Regions from separate parts of the Streptomyces sp. NPDC046870 genome, predicted to be linked through region 4. Evidence: riboswitches for the same ligand, from Rfam matches in the RefSeq annotation. Region 4 holds a riboswitch; each other region holds the start of a gene.

Evidence for each region. A riboswitch is a leader RNA that binds a small molecule or an ion and turns the genes downstream of it on or off. The one in region 4 is predicted to bind cyclic di-AMP.
Region 1: another riboswitch for cyclic di-AMP. It lies ahead of AB0946_RS08190 (transglycosylase SLT domain-containing protein); the one in region 4 lies ahead of AB0946_RS20980 (LysM peptidoglycan-binding domain-containing M23 family metallopeptidase).
Region 2: another riboswitch for cyclic di-AMP. It lies ahead of AB0946_RS34010 (M23 family metallopeptidase); the one in region 4 lies ahead of AB0946_RS20980 (LysM peptidoglycan-binding domain-containing M23 family metallopeptidase).
Region 3: another riboswitch for cyclic di-AMP. It lies ahead of AB0946_RS18580 (C40 family peptidase); the one in region 4 lies ahead of AB0946_RS20980 (LysM peptidoglycan-binding domain-containing M23 family metallopeptidase).

What each region holds. Positions count from the first base shown of each region.
Region 1 covers NZ_JBEYXM010000002.1:814,698-819,279, reverse strand. The annotation lists gene AB0946_RS08205 (M56 family metallopeptidase) at 1-319, opposite strand, end outside; gene fahA (fumarylacetoacetase) at 546-1,763, opposite strand; gene AB0946_RS08195 (HAD family hydrolase) at 1,997-2,809, shown strand; gene AB0946_RS08190 (transglycosylase SLT domain-containing protein) at 2,873-3,361, opposite strand; cyclic di-AMP (ydaO/yuaA leader) riboswitch at 3,367-3,548, opposite strand; gene AB0946_RS08185 (polyprenyl synthetase family protein) at 4,093-4,582, shown strand, end outside.
Region 2 covers NZ_JBEYXM010000024.1:96,693-101,274, reverse strand. The annotation lists gene AB0946_RS34015 (aldo/keto reductase) at 1-813, opposite strand, end outside; gene AB0946_RS34010 (M23 family metallopeptidase) at 909-1,946, opposite strand; cyclic di-AMP (ydaO/yuaA leader) riboswitch at 1,958-2,123, opposite strand; gene AB0946_RS34005 (PP2C family protein-serine/threonine phosphatase) at 2,366-3,547, opposite strand; tRNA gene AB0946_RS34000 (tRNA-Met) at 3,672-3,745, shown strand; gene AB0946_RS33995 (dihydrofolate reductase family protein) at 3,897-4,582, opposite strand, start outside.
Region 3 covers NZ_JBEYXM010000007.1:234,024-238,605, forward strand. The annotation lists gene AB0946_RS18570 (ATP-dependent Clp protease proteolytic subunit) at 1-521, shown strand, start outside; gene AB0946_RS18575 (hypothetical protein) at 529-834, shown strand; cyclic di-AMP (ydaO/yuaA leader) riboswitch at 1,177-1,407, shown strand; gene AB0946_RS18580 (C40 family peptidase) at 1,411-1,884, shown strand; gene AB0946_RS18585 (ATP-binding protein) at 3,004-3,459, opposite strand; gene AB0946_RS18590 (helix-turn-helix transcriptional regulator) at 3,672-4,532, shown strand; gene AB0946_RS18595 (DUF397 domain-containing protein) at 4,542-4,582, shown strand, end outside.
Region 4 covers NZ_JBEYXM010000009.1:66,009-70,590, reverse strand. The annotation lists gene AB0946_RS20985 (SGNH/GDSL hydrolase family protein) at 1-609, opposite strand, end outside; gene AB0946_RS20980 (LysM peptidoglycan-binding domain-containing M23 family metallopeptidase) at 833-1,735, opposite strand; cyclic di-AMP (ydaO/yuaA leader) riboswitch at 1,741-1,891, opposite strand; gene AB0946_RS20975 (alpha-galactosidase) at 2,177-4,252, opposite strand; gene AB0946_RS20970 (tyrosine-protein phosphatase) at 4,425-4,582, shown strand, end outside.

The sequences.
Region 1 (4,582 bases), on a different contig from region 4:
CGGTCGTCCAGGCGGCCCCGCAGGCCAGCAGCACGGTGAGCGCGGCGGCCCACAGCGGCACGGTGGACAGGTCGTAGGCGGCCGTGACGGCGGGCGGCGCGGGCGCGAACACGCGGTCGCGGACGGTGTGGAAGACGGCCGCCGCGCCCAGGACGAGCGCGGTCAGGCAGCACAGCAGGACGGTGGCGACGAGGCACTGCCACACCCACAGCGCGACCACGGGTTCCCGCTCGGGCCAGGCCGCACGGGTCAGCGCGCGCGGCGCCGGTACGGCGGCCGTCAGGGCGACGACGCTCAGCAGGAGCAGGCAGACAGTCATGCCGGGGCTCCGGTTCCTGGTCGGAGAGTGGGCGGGTGACGGTGGTGCCGGGCACGCGTCACGCGACGGCGGCTCGCGCGTGGTGCGTGTCCCCGTCAGTATGACGAAGACGGGCGGCCGGAGTCAGGTGCCGGCACCGATCCGCCGGGACCGGCCCGCGCCCGCGCCCGCCGTCGCCGCGCCCGCCCGGCGAGCTGTCCGACCCGCCCGGTGACCCTCCGCGGGGTCAGGCCGGCACGACTCGCCCGCCGACCTCGCCCAGCCCGACCCGGGTGCCGACCGGGCCCGGGGCCCATGCCGACAGGGTGACCACGTCCCCGTCCTCAAGGAAGGTCCGCTTGCCGTCGGGGAGTTCGAGGGGGTCGCGGCCGTTCCAGGTCAGTTCCAGCAGGGAGCCGCGCTGGCGTTCGGTGGGGCCGCTCACCGTCCCCGAGCCGTACAGGTCGCCCGTGCGCAGCGAGGCGCCGTTCACGGTCATGTGGGCGAGCTGCTGGGCGGCGGTCCAGTACATGGTGGAGAAGGGCGGTTCGGAGACCACGTGGCCGTTGACCGCGACCGAGATGCGCAGGTCGTAACCGCCGGGCTCGGTGCCGGGCGCCGAGTCGTCCAGGTAGGGCAGCAGCGGGTGCGTGCGCTCCGGCGGCGCCACGCGCGCGTGCTCCAGCGCCTCCAGCGGTGTGATCCACGCCGACACCGAGGTCGCGAAGGACTTGCCGAGGAACGGGCCGAGCGGGACGTACTCCCAGGCCTGGATGTCGCGCGCGGACCAGTCGTTCAGCAGGCACAGCCCGAAGACGTGCTCCCGGAAGTCGCCGAGCGCGACCGGGGAGCCGAGCCGCGACGGCACGCCCACGACGAAGCCGACCTCGGCCTCGATGTCCAGCCGGATCGAGGGGCCGAACACGGGCGCGGGGTCGGCCGGGCCCTTGCGCTGTCCGGAGGGGCGTACGACGTCCGTGCCGGAGACGACCACGGTGCCGGAGCGGCCGTGGTAACCGATCGGCAGGTGCTTCCAGTTCGGGGTGAGGGAGTCCTCGGCGTCGGGGCGGAAGATCCGGCCGACGTTGCGGGCGTGGTTCTCCGAGGCGTAGAAGTCGACGTAGTCCGCGACCTCGAAGGGCAGGTGCAGGGTCACCTCGGACAGGGGGTGGAACAGCGGCTCGAGGGCCGTGCGGTGCGCCGGGTCCGTGACCCAGGACGTGACGGAGCGCCGTACGTCCGACCAGGTGGCGCGGCCGGCGGCCAGCAGGGGGTTGAGGGTGGGCCGGGCGAGCAGCGGCTGGTGGGGCGAGCCGAGCGCGGCGGCCGCGGCGCCCGCGTCGAGGACGTGGTTCCCGAGCCGGACGCCGATCCTCCGCTCCGTGCTGCCGGAGGGCGCGAACACGCCGTAGGGGAGGTTGTGCGGACCGAAGGGGTCACCCTCGGGGACGTCGAAGGGGGGCATGGGGTGCTGCCTCACTCTCATCCGGGCCATGCATGGCACTGCGTTCCATGTGGTCGGGCCACACGTTACGGCCGAGCCGCGTGTCTTGGGCAGTGCCTCACCAGGGGCCCGGCAGGTCTGGACCGAGCGCTGTCCGTCGCGCCGTCAACGGTGAGCGGCCGGGCGGCGGGCGGCACGTAAGTGCGGGGAATGACAGGTGAGTCGGCGGGGCGTGCTGTCCGTATTCTCTGATCATGGCACCCACCCCGGCATATGCACTGATCGCCACCGACCTGGACGGGACGCTGCTGCGCGGCGACGACACCGTCTCGGACCGGTCCCTCGCCGCGCTCGCGCGGGTGGCGCGGGCCGGTGCCCGGCACCTGGTGGTGACGGGCCGCCCGGCCCCGCGGGTGCGGCCGCTGCTCGCGGACCTCGGCGGTGCCGGGCTCGCGGTGTGCGGGCAGGGGGCCCAGGTCTACGACGCCGCGACCGACCGTCTGTTGTGGTCCGTCCGGCTGGACCGGGAGCTGGCCGAGACGGCGCTCGGCAAGATCGAGGCGGAGGTGGGGGAGGTCTACGCGGCGGTCGACCAGGACGGCGTGGACGGGCTCACGCTCATCGAGCCCGGTTACCGGATGCCCCACCCGACACTGCCCGCGGTGCGGGTCGGCCGGCGGGACGACCTGTGGTGCGCGCCCATCAGCAAGGTGCTGCTGCGGCACGCCACCCTGTCCGACGACGAGTTGGCGGCCGTGGCCCGGGCGGCGGTGGGCTCGCTCGCGTCGGTCACGATGTCGGGGCCCGGCACGGTGGAGCTCCAGCCGTGCGGGGTGACGAAGGCGACCGGGCTGGCGCGGGCCGCGGAACGGCTCGGGATCGCCGCCGAACGGGCCCTCGCGTTCGGCGACATGCCCAACGACATCCCGATGTTCGACTGGGCCGGGCGCGGTGTCGCCATGGCCGGCGCCCACCCGGAGCTGAAGGCGGTGGCCGACGAGATCACCCTGTCGAACGAGGACGACGGCGTCGCCGTCGTCCTCGAACGACTCTTCCCGACCGGCTGACGGGGACACCGGCAGCGCCCGGTCAGGTCGTCGGCCGGCGCCCGGCCGGACCGCCGGTGCCGGTCAGTACGCGCCGAACACGTTGTCGATGGACCCGTACCGCGCGGCCGCGTAGTTGCAGGCGGCGGTGATGTTGGCGACCGGGTCGTAGATGTCGAAGGACGTTCCGGCCACGTGGTACGCGTTGAACGTCGGGTCGATGACCTGGAGCAGTCCCTTGGACGGGATGCCCTTGGCGGCGTTGGAGTCCCAGAGGTTGATGGCCTTCGGGTTGCCGGAGGACTCGCGGATGATGTTGCGGTGGATGCCGTTGTAGGTGCCCGGGATGTGCTTCTCGGCCATGATCGCCAGCGACTCGCGGATCCAGCCGTCGAGGTTGTTCGGGTAGCCGGCGGGGGTGGTGGCGGCCGTGGTGGTGGTGCTGGGGGCCGCGGAGGCGTCCGCCGCGCCGATGAGCGGCAGGGCGAGGACGGCGGCACCGGTGCCGACGGCGGTGAGCGCGCGGACGAGGCGGCTGTTCCGGGTACGGCGGGGCTGGGCGACAGCAGACATGGGGGCGTTCCTCTCCGACGCCTGCGAGGTGAGCTGTCGGGTTCGGGCGGGGAGGCGCCCTGCCGTGCTCCTGACGGAGGCATGGCTTCACCCCTAGCCGTCCCGGCGCGGCGTGTGCCGTTCCGGACCGGCGGCTTACCTGGGTCCCCCGCTCCTGCCGTACGAATGAGTTCGTCGATGGGTATGCGGGCGGCGGCAGGATTCGGCGTCCGCCCGACGGCCCGGAACGTATGCGAGAGCACATGTCGGGAACAAGGCCCGGATTCATACAACGTGCGATTTGACCTTGATCGACGCCGTATGAGGTACTTGATCCTTTGCGGTTGCCAATCCTCAACTCGCCGATACGGCAAGGGGTGCGCGAGGGTCGGGCGTGCCCGGCGGCCCCGTCGGGCACGTGACCCAACTCACGAAATAACAAACACTTTTAAATCGGACATGAGGGAATAAGGGGATTCGCACCTGAAGTCGGGGTGATGGTGGAACCCGGCGTGTGCGGGGCGTCGCCGCCGAGGCGAGGGTGGAGTGTCCGGATTACTCTTATATGGATAAAAATCCGCTCACACTGTGTGATCAAAACCATGCCGGTCATGATCCGGTATCGCCCGGGCTGGACCGGTGGGCGCTATCGGTGATCGAAAGAGGACCGGATACGCTGACTTGAGTGATGGCAGCGACCTATCGACAAACCGTGTAACCGCCAGCAGACACCAGCAGACAGGAGACCCCTCGTGACCGTCGTCGGGCCGTTCGGGCTGAGCGTGCGGGACCAGGCTCTGGAAGCCGATGTCCAGGCCGGATTGGCGGCTGTCGAGGAAGGCTTGCTCGAAGCCACCAAGAGCGAGGTCCCCTTCATCACGGAGGCGGCGCAGCACCTGGTGCGGGCGGGCGGGAAGCGGTTCCGGCCACTCCTCGTGATGCTCGCGGCCCAGTTCGGCGACCCCTACGCGCCGGGCGTCGTGCCCTCGGCCGTGGTCGTGGAGCTGACCCACCTGGCCACGCTGTACCACGACGACGTCATGGACGAGGCGGCCGTACGGCGCGGCGTGGACAGCGCCAACACCCGCTGGGGCAACTCCGTCGCGGTCCTCACCGGCGACTTCCTCTTCGCCCGCGCCTCCCAGATCCTCGCCGACCTCGGTCCCGAGGCGGTCCGGGTGCAGGCCCTCGCGTTCGAACGGCTCGTCACCGGCCAGATCCTGGAGACCGCGGGTCCCTCGG
Region 2 (4,582 bases), on a different contig from region 4:
GAGCCAGGCCAGGGCCACCGTGGCGACCGGGACCCCGTGCGCCGCGGCGATCTCGTCGAGGGCCGCGAGGACCTTCTGGCCGCGCTCGGACTCCGCGTGCTTCTGGGCTCCTTCGGCGCGGGCGCTGTCGACGGTCGTGCCGGGCCGGTACTTGCCGGTGAGGAAGCCCGAGGCGAGGGAGAAGTACGGGACGGCGGACAGCCCCTCGCGGGCGACGAGGTCCTGCAACGGGCCCTCGTAGGTGTCCCGGGAGACCAGGTTGTAGTGCGGCTGGACGGCGACGTAGCGGGCGAGGCCCTCGCGGTCGGAGAAGTCCAGGGAGGCCCGCAGCCGCTCGGGGCTGATGTTGGAGGCGGCGATGTGCCGGACCTTCCCGGCCTTCACCAGCTCGTCCAGCGCGCCGATGATCTCCTCGACCGGCACCTCGGGCTTGTCGAAGTGGGTGTAGTAGAGGTCGATGTGGTCGGTGTCCAGGCGGCGCAGGGAGGCGTCGGCGGCGGCCTTGATGTTGGCCGCGGACAGGCCCTGGTACTCCGGGTGCTGGCTGACCTTGGTGGCGATGACGACCTCGGAGCGGTTGCCGCGTGCCTTGACCCACTTGCCGATGATCGTCTCCGACTCGCCGCCCTGGTTGCCCTCGATCCAGGCGGAGTAGGAGTCGGCGGTGTCGATGAAGTTGCCGCCGGCGGCGGTGTAGGCGTCGAGGACGGCGAAGGAGGTCTGCTCGTCGGCGGTCCAGCCGAAGACGTTGCCGCCGAGGGCGAGCGGGAAGACCTCGAGATCGGACGGGCCGAGTTTACGAAGTGACGTCATACGTCATGGCAACACCGGCGGTGGGTGATCGCATCCCACCGCCGGGGCGGAGTCCCCGTCAAGATCTCGCAAAGATCCCGCGCGGGACGGGACCGTCAGGGGTTGAGACCCTTGCCGCGCAGCCACGCCATGGGGTCGATGCCGGTGGCCTGGCCGTCGGGGTGGACCTCCATGTGGACGTGCGGCCCGGTGACGTTGCCGGTGGCGCCGACGCGGCCGATGACCTCGCCGGTGGTGACCTTCTGGCCGACGGAGACGCTGATCGAGGACTGGTGGCAGAACCACAGCTCGGTGCCGTCGTCCAGGGTGAGGATCGTGCGGTAGCCGTAGGAGCCGGCCCAGCCCGCCTCGGTGATCGTGCCGCTGTGCACGGCCTTGATCAGGGTGCCGGTGGGGGCGGCGAAGTCGAGGCCGGTGTGGTAGCCGGAGGACCACATCCCGCCGGCCTGGCCGAAGGTCGAGGTGATCGTGTACGAGGAGGTGGGCAGCGTGTACTGCTCGGCCAGCTTGGCCAGCCGCTCTTCCTCGGCCTTCTTCGCGGCGGCGGCCTCCGCCTTCTCCTTGGCCGCGGCGGCCTGGGCGGCGGCCTTCTGCTCGGCCTGGGCGGCGGCGTCGGCGCTCTGCTTCTCGGCGGCGGCGACCGCGGCGGCCGTGGCCCTGCTCTCGGCCTGGCCCTGCTGCTGCTCGGCCTGGGCCATGATCCGGTTGCGCAGCGCCTCGCCCGCGTCGGCACTGTCCTCGCCGGCGGCCGTGGTCACGCCGACGGTGCTCAGCGTGGCCGTGGCGGCCTCGGCCGGGTGGGCGTCGGCCGAGTCGTCGTGGAAGAGGGAGCCGACCGAGGGCAGGTCCGGCAGGGAGATCGAGACCGGCGGCTTGCCGGTGTTGGCGCTGGCCATGCCGCCCGCGCCGACGGCGGCCATGACGCCGACGCCCAGGACGGTGGAGCTGCGCGCGAAGCCGCCGCGCTGCTTGGCGACGCGATGCCGGCCGCGCACCGGGGCGACGGACTCCTCGGTGGGGTTCCACTCCTCCCAGGGGCCCTCCTCGGCGCGGTAGGCGCCGTACCCGAAGGTCTCGGGCTCGCGCTGTGCCGGTATGAACGGGGCTTCTGGGGCAGGCCGGTTGGACGCCACGCGGGCGTACTCCTTTCCTTCCTTTCGCCTACCGGGTTAGCTGACGGGTTCGGAGCAGGAAGGTCTCCTACGCGCGTATACCGGTCGTGGACTCCGCGAGTTCACGACGGCATTCGCGTGATTCACCCCAGGGTGGTGGTTCCCCGGCTCCCTTGCGGGATTCGGCGCGTGCGCACGGAGCCGCCTCTTGTGACGGCTGTGACGACCGCGCTGCGTTATCGAACGTTAATAGACCCGACAGTCACTTTCCAAGCCGTTCGGCTTGATCATTCGCGTCTTCACCAGCGGAGCTATCGGCCACTACCCCGTCAAAAGGGGCGAGTTGACCGAGCATCGGACTCGTTCAGCAGTCACTTTCGGTTTTGATGGTGACTCAGACGTTATGCGCACGGCGGTCGTCCGGTCACCTGCGGTGACGGTCAGGGGCGCCGCACGGCGAGCAGCGCCATGTCGTCGGCCATGCCGCCCCCGGAGTGCCGGCGCGCCTCCTCGGCGAGCCGGCCGACCAGTGCGGCCGGGCCGGCGAAGGTGCGTCCGGCGAGCCGCCGTTCGGGGTCGTAGAACCGGCCGTGGGCGTCCCGCGCCTCGGACAGGCCGTCGGTGAAGAACAGCAGGGTCGCGCCGCTCGGGAAGGCGGTCTCGGTGGCGCGGTCCGGCCACATGCCGAGGTCGCCCATGCCGAGCGGCAGCGCGGGCTCGGCCGGGGCCAGGGTCCGCAGGGTGCCGTCGGCGTGCAGCAGCAGCGGCGGCGGATGGCCGCGGTTGACGATCCGTACGGCGCCGTCGCCGTGCGGGAGTTCGGCGAGCACCGCGGTGGTGAACCCCTCGAAGGCGTCGATCCCGTCGCGCCGGGTGCCCTCGCGGGCCAGCGCCCGCTCCAGCCGCTCGGCGACCGCCTCCAGCGTGGCCTCCTGCTCGGCCGCCTCCCGGAACGCGCCGATCACCACGGCCACCGCGGCGACGGCGCCCATGCCCTTGCCGCGCACGTCCCCGACGACCAGCCGGACGCCGTAGGGGCTGTCCTGTACGGCGTACAGGTCGCCGCCGATGAACGCGTCCTGCCGTGCCGCCTCGTAGCAGGCGGCGATCTCGTAGCCGCCGATCCGCTCGTCCGGTTCCGGCAGGACGGCCCGCTGGGCGGCCTCGGCGATCTCGCGGGCGGAGGCGAGCCGCCGGTCGCCCCGGCGGACCACCCGGTTGATGGCGACGGCCAGCAGGGCGACTGTCGCGACGGTGACCACGTCGGTGAGGGTGCCCACGGTGGGATGGGCCCCGGCGTCGGTGTGCACGGCGTAGGCGGCGGCGAGGGAGACGAGACCGGTCAGGACGGTGGTGCGCAGCGAGGACAGGGGCGCGGCGACCAGCGGCGCCGCGGTGAAGAACGGGACGGCGGTGAAGTCGTCCGGGGTGAGCAGGCCGTACAGGACGCCGCAGACGACGAGCAGGGCGGGCAGGGTGCGGGCCAGGGCACGGGGGCCGGGGCGGCGGCGGGCGCCCACCGGCACGGCTTCGTCACCGAGCCCCGGGTCGGGCACGGGGTCGCCGGGGAGCCGGCCGCCCGCCCTGGCGTACGGGCTCTCCTCCACCTTTCCAGGGCGCACCGCGTGTCTCCCGCTTGTCCGACGTACCTCCAGGTTTCCGGGCCCCGGGGCGGGCGGCGACCGGTGTGGTCCGAAAGGGGTGTGCGAGCGGTCCCGCGCATGGCGTACACTGGAGTCACAACGACGCGGGGTGGAGCAGCTCGGTAGCTCGCTGGGCTCATAACCCAGAGGTCGCAGGTTCAAATCCTGTCCCCGCTACTGAAGGCTCAGGGCCCGGAATCCCCAGGATTCCGGGCCCTGAGTCGTTTCCGGCCCCTCTTCGGCGCCCGCGGGGCGCGGGGGCCGCGCGGGCGGTCACGACGCACCCCCGCGCCCGCCCGCCAGGCACCCCCGGCGGGCGGGCGGACGCTCACAGCAGGTGGGCGTTCGGCGCCTTGGCCGGCTCCTCCAGCTCGGGCAGCACCACGACCCGTGTGCCCCCCGCGGCCAGGACCCCGCTTCCGTCGGCCCCCGCCACGAACGTGTCCGGCTCACGCCAGGCGGTGACCACCCTGCGCACCCCCGCCCGGAGGATCAGCTCGGCACACGGTGCCGGGCGGGACGCACGCCGCGCACAGGGCTCCAGACTGCTGTACACGGTGGCACCGGCCAGCCGCGCGTCGTCCGCGTCGATCTTCGCGAGCGCCGCCTCCTCCGCGTGGACGACGGGATCGCCACCCTCCCGCGAATGGCCCCGGGCCAGCTCCGTACCGTCGGCTGCCACGACCACCGCACCGACGCTGAACGCCGTCTTGGACGGCGGACACTGCGCCGCCAGTTCACAGGCGGTCCGCAGCCAGTGGCGGTCGGCGGCGGTGGCGACCGCCCCGGTGCCGGGGGCCGTCGGCGCGTACCGCATGAGCACGACGTCCTCGATCCGGCGGGTGTCGAGCAGGCGCAGCCGTCCGGGCTGGTAGGCCCCCGGCCCGAACAGGCGGGGCGCCTCGGGATCGCCGACGAACAGCGGGGCCAGGACCAGCTGGAGCTCGTCGGCGAGGCCCTGGTGCAGCAGCTGGGTGTGGACGGTGCCGCCGCCCTCCACCATCAGGCGGCCGA
Region 3 (4,582 bases), on a different contig from region 4:
GCACGCCGGTCGACACCGCGGCGGCGAACGACGTGACCGCGCAGCTCATGTACCTGGAGCACGCGGCGCCGGACCGGGACATCACGCTGTACGTCAACTCGCCGGGCGGCTCGTTCGACGCCATGACGGCGATCTACGACGTGATGCAGTACGTCGGCTGTGACGTGGCGACCTACTGCCTGGGCCAGGCCTCCGCCTCGGCCGCGGTGCTGGTCGCGGCCGGCACCCCGGGCAAGAGGTTCGCGCTGCCCGGCGCCCGCATGGTGATCGAGCAGCCCGCGCTGCCCGAGCCGGTGCGCGGACAGCCCAGCGACCTGCTCATCCAGGCGGAGGAGCTGACCCGCATCCGCGCGACGCTCGCGGAGATGCTGACGCGGCACACGGGGCGCACGGCCGGGCAGGTCCACGAGGATCTGGAGCGCGACCTGATCCTGGACGCCGCCGGGGCGGTCGCCTACGGTCTGGTGGACGGCATCGTGCCGAGCCGCCGGGGCACGCCCGGCGCACCGGACGCGAGGTGAGCCGCCCATGCTGCCGGACCTCCCGCCCCTTCCCGCGCTGACCCGCGCCGAGGGCGAGTTGATCGACCGTTACCTGGAGGCGGTCGACCTGCTGGGCCGCATCAACCCGGCCCGGCCCGGGGACACCTACCGCGGGCTGCGCGCCGCCCAGGCGCTGGTGCGCAAGGCGGCGGAGCTGCGGGACGCGCTCGCGCTGATGCACCAACGGGGTGAGACGGAGCTGCACGGGGACACGCTGGCACGGGCGTTGCGGGTGCTGGACGGCGAGCGCCGGGCCGCTCGCGTCGCGCTCCCGCCGGACGGCGCCGGCTGAGGGGGACGCCCCGCCCGGCCCGGCCGGCCCCGTGCGTCGACACGCTTCGTCCGGACGGGACTTGAAACGGTCCGAACGACGTACCGCCGACCGGTGTACTTCCAGATCGCTTTCCGGGCCTCCCGAGTTGCGCCAAGCGCCGTCGCGTCGGCCGCCGGGAGGCGCATCGCCCCAGGTCGGGGGCTACGTCCGGGATCTGACGGAGGCTCGAACAGGGCAGTGTCCACCCGAACGGGTGAGTGGTGAGTAACACCACAAATCCCCGATTCCGTTGGGATTTTCCGACGATCGTGAGCCAAGATCCGTGTCTGACGACAAGCCCCCGCCACCGCGGCGGGGCGATCCGGGCGGACGCCGAGTCCTGCCGCCGCCCGGATGACCGGTCGACGGAGTGGATCGGCAGGAGTGGAGGACCCAAGCAAGGCGGGTCGCCGGAACAGATGTTCGTCCGTACGACACGGACGGTCGTCGGCTCCGGGCGACCCTTGGGGTGAAGCCGTGGCAACACGGCCGGGCAACTTCGCCAGCCCGAATCCGACAGGTCATCCTTCACAGGCGGCTGACGAAGGGTTGCGCATGACTGCGCTCAATCGTGTCCCGTCGCTGATGGCCCGGGCTGGCACGGCCTCGGCTCTGACCCTCGCCGCCGTGGGCGGCTCGATCGCGGTGCCCGGCCTCGCCACCGACGCCTCCGCCGCGACGATGGCGACGAAAGCACTCAAGGTCGCGGCCTCCAAGAAGGGCGCCCCCTACGCGTGGGGAGCCACCGGCCCGCGCCGGTTCGACTGCTCGGGGCTGACGCTCTACTCCTACAAGAAGGCCGGCAAGAAGCTGCCGCGCACGGCCGCCCAGCAGTACAACAAGACGCACCACATCTCCTCCAGGAGCCGCAAGGCGGGCGACCTGGTCTTCTTCCACTCGGGTTCGTACGTCTACCACGTCGGCATCTACGCGGGTCACGGCAAGATCTGGCACGCCCCGAAGACCGGGGACGTGGTGAAGCTCGAGAGGATCTGGACGAAGAGCGTCTGGTACGGCCGGGTGAGCTGACCCGCCTCGGACCAGCAGCGGCTCCAGCAGCAGGGCCGCCGACGCCGCCCCGGCGCCCGCCCGCACCCCACGGACGCGGGGCGCCTGGGCGGGCCGCCTGAGCGAGCCACGGGTGAGACCCCGGAACCGCGACGCCGCCCGGCGCCCGGGTGGCTGCCGCAGGGTTCCGGGGAAGTGACGTCGGGCTGGGGCTCCCAGGCGCCGCCTCGCGCCCACGGCACGCCCCGCCACCGGCCAGACCGGGCGCGACGCCGCGCACTGCCAGGGCTGCCCTCAGCGAGGCTCCACCCGCGACGCCGGCCCGCAGACCGCGCCGACGCCCGGGCGGGCCACCGATGCGTCCCGGTAACGAGACGCCAAGCTGGGGCGCGCAGGCGCCGCCTCGCGCCCACGGCACGCCCCGCCAGCCGCCCGGCACCGCCGCGGCGGCGAGTACTACGGCTCCGCCCCGACGCCGGCCCGCAGACCGAGTCGACGCGCGGGCGAGCCATCGCACCTCCCAGGGGCGAGACGCCGTACTGGGGCACGCAGGCGACGCCTCGCGCCCCGGCACGGCGGGGACGGCCGCGACGCCGGGCACCGCCAAGGCGGCCTGCGCGGGGGCCGTGACGCCGAGCCGCAGACCGTGTCGGCGCGGGGCGGGGACTCGCGCGCGAGCGCGTGACGTCGGCGCCCGGCCTGGCGCCTGTACGGCCCTGGTCCCGGCGTGCCGGTGACGGAGGCCGGCACGATCGGCCGGACCGCCCACCGGCTCGGGCACGCGCCGCCCCTCCTCTCCCGGCAGTCGGCCCCGGCACGAGTCGGCGTGGTTCACCGGCGCCCCGCTGCGGCTCGGGTGCTCCCGGCCGCCGGGGGTGCATGCGGCGCACCCCGACGTACGCGTCGGATCTGGCGCTCACCACGCCTACCGGCCGGCCTGGGCACGCGCGGCCAGCCTCCTCTGTCGGGGCAGCCGCGATGCGCGTGGTGCCGCGCCCTCCGGACCGGCGGGAGATCGAGGCACTGCTCGCCGGGGCGTACCGGACGTCGTGGCCGGGCCCCGGCCGGGGAAGAGTGGCCGGGCGTGCCTGCCGCGCCGGCGCCCGGCCGGTCAGGAACGCCCCCGCCCCGCCCGGAGGGTCACTGCTCCTGCTGGCCCGCCGGTACCGGGGTCGCCGGGATCGTCCAGGGCAGTTCGATCGAGACCGTCTTGCCGCCCTCGCGCGTGGGGCGGACGCGGAGTCTGCCGCCGCACTCGGCGGTGAGACAGCGGATGATGACCATGCCGCGGCCGTTGTCCTGCTGGACGGCGGCGGGCAGTCTCTTCGGGAAGCGGGGATGGCTGTCCGTGACGCCGATGCGCAGGTGTTCGTCATGGTGCAGCGCGACGTCGACCGTGAAGGTGGGTGACTGGCCGAAGGTGTGCTGTACGGCGTTCGTGGCGAGTTCGGAGACGATGAGCCGCACGGTGTCGGCGACGTCGGTGTCGGACGGCAGGCCCCACTCCGCCAGGGTGCCCACGACGTAGGAACGGGCCGCGGAGACCGAGGCCGGATCGCTCGGCAGAGTGACGGATGCTTCCAGGTGGTCTGCCATGGCGACGTCGTCCCTTTCCCACGGGGCCGTGGTCCGACATGTGGCGGAGGGTTCGAGTACGGTCCCGGACTGGTGCTTGTTCGCCAGACTGCCACCAACGGGCGGTCACGGGGAGCGATCCACCAAGATATGCATATATCTGTCGCTCGAAGCGGTGAACTCTGCGACGCGAGACCGTATGTGGGCGGCCCGGAAGGAGTAAGGAGGAGCCCATGCAGAACGGTCCGGCAGTGCGCCGCCGCAAACTGGGCGCCGAACTGCGCACGCTGCGTACCGGTGCGGGGCTCACGAGCGGTGAGGCCGCCCGGCTCGTCGGATGGCACCAGTCGAAGGTGAGCCGCATCGAGACCGGCGCCAGCGGTGTGAAACCGGCCGATCTGCGGTTACTGCTCGACGCCTACCAGGTGCGGGACGCACACCTGCGCGAGTTGCTGCTGACGCTGGCGGGGTCGGAGGACGCGGGCGGCCGGGACCGCTGGTGGCACGCCTACCGCGGGGTGCTGCCCCCCACCTACCGTGACTTCATCAGCCTGGAGTCGCAGGCGAGCGCGATGCGCACGCTGGAGACGACCGTGGTGCCGGGGCTGCTCCAGACACCGGAGTACGCCCGCGCGGTGACCCGTGCGGCCGTGAAGGACCTGGACGAGGACCGCCTGGACACGCTGGTGGAGGTGCGCCTGGCCCGGCAGCACGTGCTGCGTTCCGACCCGCCGCTGGTGCTGAGCGCCGTACTGGACGAGGCGGTGCTGCGCCGCGAGGTCGGTGGTCCGAAGGTGATGGCCCGGCAGCTGGAACGGCTGATGGAGGCGGCCCGGCTGCCCCAGGTACGGCTTCAGGTGCTGCCGTTCGCGGCCGGGGCGCACGTCGGACTCACCGGGCCTTTCGTTATCTTCTCATTTCCGAGCACTTCTGATCTGGACGTGGTTGTTCTCGACCAGTTGACGAGTAGCCTCTACCTGGAGCGGAAAGAAGACCTCATGGCCTACTCCGAGGCCTTCAACTCCCTTCAGTTCCACGCCCTTTCCCCCGAGGAATCGTTGGACTACATCGCCGGAATAGGTGACGGCGCGTAAGGAGGCACCATGTCAGCTCTGCCTCGGAACGTCCCAGCCAGTACCGACCT
Region 4 (4,582 bases):
CGGCCACGGCTGCTCCGGGTCGGCCGGGACGTCCAGGCCGAGGACCTGTCCCGCGCGCAGCGCCACGCGCGTGTGCCCCTCGGGCGAGAGGTGCAGCCGGTCGCTGTCCCAGGCCCTGCGGTCCTGCACGGACTTGAGCGACCACAGGTCGAGGACGGGGCAGCCGTACCGGTCGGCGATGGCGCGGACGTGCCCGTTGTAGGTGGCGATCTTGCCGCGGAGGTGTTTGAGGACGGGGACGCCACGGGTGTCGAAGCCGGTCGTCACCATCACCGTGCCGGCGGCCCGCGTCAGCCGGGCCAGGGCGCGTTCGAAGCGCTCGGCCACCTCGTCGGGGTCGGTGCCGGGGCGGATGATGTCGTTGCCGCCCGCGCAGAAGGAGACCAGGTCCGGGGCCAGGCCGATGGCCTGCGGCACCTGGTCGGCCACGATCTGGTCCAGCAGCTTTCCGCGCACGGCGAGGTTGGTGTACTGGAAGTCGCCCTCGGGACGCCGGTCGGCGAGGAGGACCGCGAACCGGTCGGCCCAGCCCACGAACGCCCCGTCGGGGCCGGGGTCGCCGACGCCCTCGGTGAAGCTGTCCCCCACCGCCACGTACGACCCGATCACTGATCTGCTGTCATTCTTCGAATCGTCTGCCACGTCGGACCATGATTCACCTTCGGATGTGACCTACGCGACCGTAGGCCGTACTTGACGAACGGTGAGATGAGCCACTCTTAAAGAGTTCGCAAATCCAGGAATAGAAGCTGCACGGTACACCGAAGGCCGGACCCGGGGATCGTGGGTCCGGCCTTCGGTGGTCTGTGGGGCAGGCGGTGCGAGGGACGGGTCAGCCGACGGCGACGCCGTGCGAGCGGAGGTAGCCGACCGGGTCGACGTCCGAGCCGTAGTCCGGCGTGGTGCGGATCTCGAAGTGCAGGTGCGGGCCGGTCACGTTGCCGGTGGCGCCGGACAGGCCGACCTGCTGACCCGCGGTCACGGTCTGCCCGGCCGAGACGGAGAGCCGGGAGAGGTGGCCGTACTGGGCGTAGTGGCCGTCGTTCAGCTTGACGACGACCTGGTTGCCGTACGCGCCGCCCCAGCCCGCGGAGACGACGGTGCCCGCGGCGACGGCCTTGACCGGCGTGCCGGTCGGGACGACGAAGTCGACGCCGGTGTGGTAGCCGCTGGACCACATGCCGCCGGCGACGTGGTAGCCGGTGCCGACGGTGGCGCCGGCCACCGGGAGGGTGTAACCGGCGAAGGCGGGCTGGGGGGCCGGCGCCGGCGCGGCCTGCCGGGTGGTCTTCGGCGCGGCGGGCCGCGTGGATCCGGGAGCAGCCGGCTTCGGGGTCGCCGGTGCCGTGGCGGCCGGCGCGGCCTTCCCGCCGATGCTGAGCCTCAGGCCCGGGTGGATGAGTCCGGGGTCGGCGCCGACGGCCTGCCGGTTGTCGTCGTAGAGCCGCTGCCAGCCGCCGCCGACCTGCTGGTCCCGGGCGATCGTCGCGAGGCAGTCGCCACTGCGCACCGTGTAGGTGCGCGTGCCCGCGTCGTGCCGCGCGGCGGTCTGCTGCGCGGTGCCGGGAAGGGTCCGCACGGCCGTTCCGGGCACGGACTGCGCGGGGGCCGCGGCATGCGCTCCGGTGGCCCCGAGGAGGGGCAGGGCCAGGGCGGCGCCACCGGTTCCGGCGGCGGCGAGGGAGCGGGAGAACCGCGGGGTCCTGGGACGTCGGTGCTTACCCTTGGCAGGCATGGCGCGATTCCTCTCCGGCGCCTGCGAGGTGAGCTGTCGGGTTCGGGCTGGAACCGCCCGGCCGTGCGCGGCACGGCTGCACCCCCGGCCTGTCGCGGAGACCGGACAGGCAGTCGTACCTGGTGGGTCCCCCGCTCCTGCCGACGCGGGTCATGTGTGGGGAGTCCGGGCGGCGGCAGGATTCGGCGTTCCGCCCGGATGGGTGGCGAACGTAAGCGAGCAGGACGCGCGGAAACAAGCGGCCGGTTCCCGTGGTTCCGGTTCCGGGTGATCGGGTACGGGAATCCACGGTCACCGAACGTGAATTCCCGGCCCGCTCCCCTTCTCAATTCTCCTTTTCCGCAACGGAATTGCATGGACATGAGATCCGGGGCACATCAGCAGCCGTACGACACACGGTCACGGATATGACCCTCCTCACGCCCAGCGTCCTCAAAAGGGTCAGATACGGCGCAGGCGGATGACCGTCGCATCCAGGTCACCCTTGAGCCCGGTGCGCAGCCCGTGGTGCAGCAGGACGGCGCCTCGGTGCACTTCGCCCGTTTCGCGGCATTCGTACGACGCCGTCGGGTCGAGCCCGCGCAGCCGCACCGCCGGCACCGGTTCGCCGTAGCTCTGCGCCTGCAGCCAGGCCAGGACGACGGTCTCGGCCCCGCGGACGTACTGCACGGCGCTCAGACCTCCCGCCGGGGGCCGCAGCCGGTACAGCTCCCCGTGCTGCACGACCGGGCGGATCTCCTTGTACAGCTCCACCCACCGCCGGGCCTCGGCCAGTTCCTCCGCGCTCCACTCCGTCAGGTCGCCGCCGACCCCGAGCACGCCCGCCATGGCGCTGACGAACCGGAAGCGCAGCGAGCTGGCACGCCCGTTGAGCTGGGTGTTGGGGCTGTCGGTGACCCAGGCCGCCATCACGCGCGCGGGGTGGATCTGCGTGAAGCCGTGCTGGATGGCGAGCCGGTCCAGCGGGTCGGTGTTGTCGGAGGTCCACACCTGGTCGGTGCGGCCGAGCACACCGAGGTCGATCCGGCCGCCGCCGCCCGAGCAGGACTCGAAGGCGACCTGGGGGTGCGCGGCGCGCAGCCGGTCCAGCAGGGCGTACAGGGCGCGGACGTGGTCCACCCACAGGCGCTGCGGGTACGGCTCCCCGGGCCAGCCGGCGTCGGTGAAGCAGCGGTTGAAGTCCCACTTCACGTAGTCGATGGGGGCGCTGGACAGCAGGGTGTCCAACTGCTCCCACAGGTACTCCTGCACGTCCTCGCGCGCGAGGTTGAGCACGAGCTGGTTGCGCAGTTCCGTCCGCCTGCGTCCCGGTTGGTACTGCACCCAGTCCGGGTGGGCCCGGTACAGGTCGCTGTCCGGGTTGACCATCTCGGGCTCGACCCAGATGCCGAACCGCATGCCGAGCCCGTGCACCTGGTCGGCGAGCGGCTTGAGGCCGTGCGGGAAGCGGTCGGGGTTGGGGGTCCAGTCGCCGAGACCGGCGCGGTCGCTGGTGCGGGCACCGAACCAGCCGTCGTCGACGACGAAGAGCTCGATCCCGATCTCGGCGGCCCGGCGGGCGAGCGCGAGCTGCTGCTCCTCGGAGATGTCGAAGAAGGTGGCCTCCCAGGAGTTGAACAGCACGGGCCGGTCGTGCTTGGCGTCCGGGATGACGTGCGCCCGCTGGTAGGCGTGCCAGGCCCGGCTCGCGCCGCCGAAGCCGCCGTCGCTCCACAGCCCCGCGAAGACCGGGGTGGTGTACGACTCCCCGGGCGCGAGGAGCAGCAGACCCGAGTCGTCGTAACCGGCGCCGCCGGTGATCTGCACGCGCGCGTCCGGGAGCTGGGCGACCGCTATGCGCCAGGAGCCGGACCAGCCGAGCGCGCAGCCGTAGACCTCGCCGCGCTCCTCGGTGGCGTCGGTGTCCAGGGCCACCCAGGGCAGGTGCTGGTGGCCGGTGTGGCCGCGGCGGCTGCCGATGACCTTCTCACCGTAGGTGAGGGGGGCGGTGGTGAGCCGGGACTCCGCGGCCCAGCGGCCGTGCAGCTGGGACAGCCGCCAGCCCTCGCGGTCGGGCAGGGTCCAGGTGGCCGCGTCGGCCCGCAGCAGCTCCACGCGCGCCCGGCCGCCGTTCTCGACGGTCACCCAGCGCTCCACGACGTCACCGCGCATCCGGTAGTGCAGGGTGACCGCCACGCCGTCGTCGTCGAAGCGCAGCCGCAGCTCGTCGTCCTCCGTGGTGCCGGACGACACGAAGCGCCACTCGGTGCCGCGCCGCTCCTGCGTGCGGACGGAGAGGGCGGGGCGCACGAAGCGGGGACCGCCCTCGACGGGGTACTCCTCGCGGCCGTCGAGCGGGGACTCGAAGGGCCAGTAACCGGGCAGCGGGCTCACCGCGAGCGCCTCGGCGTCGGCGAGGGCGATCCGTGGCCCCCAGTGCAGATGCAGCAGCTCGTCCGCGTCGGTGAGATGCAGGGCATAGCTGCTGCTGGGGCCCGACAGGAGCCACGTACGACCGTTTTCGGCGATGTCCACCATCGAGACCTCACAGGTGCCAACAGATCCGCTCAAGTGCCAACATCATCAAGGGCCGCGGACCCCTCTGACAATGCCTGTGGACAACTCATTGCCCGAGGAAATCGATGCCGTATGGTCGACGCAGCGCCCGCCGACGAGCCGCGACGGCGGGGACCGACCGGGAGGAGCCCCCGTGACGCAGCAGGTCCCTTCGACCGAGCCGGAGCTGGCCGGAGTGCGCAATTTCCGTGACGTGGGCGGGCTGCCGACCACGGACGGCCGGCGAGTGCGGTACGGCGTGCTGTTCCGCAGCGGGCACCTGGCGCACGCGACGCAGGAGGACGCGGCCTT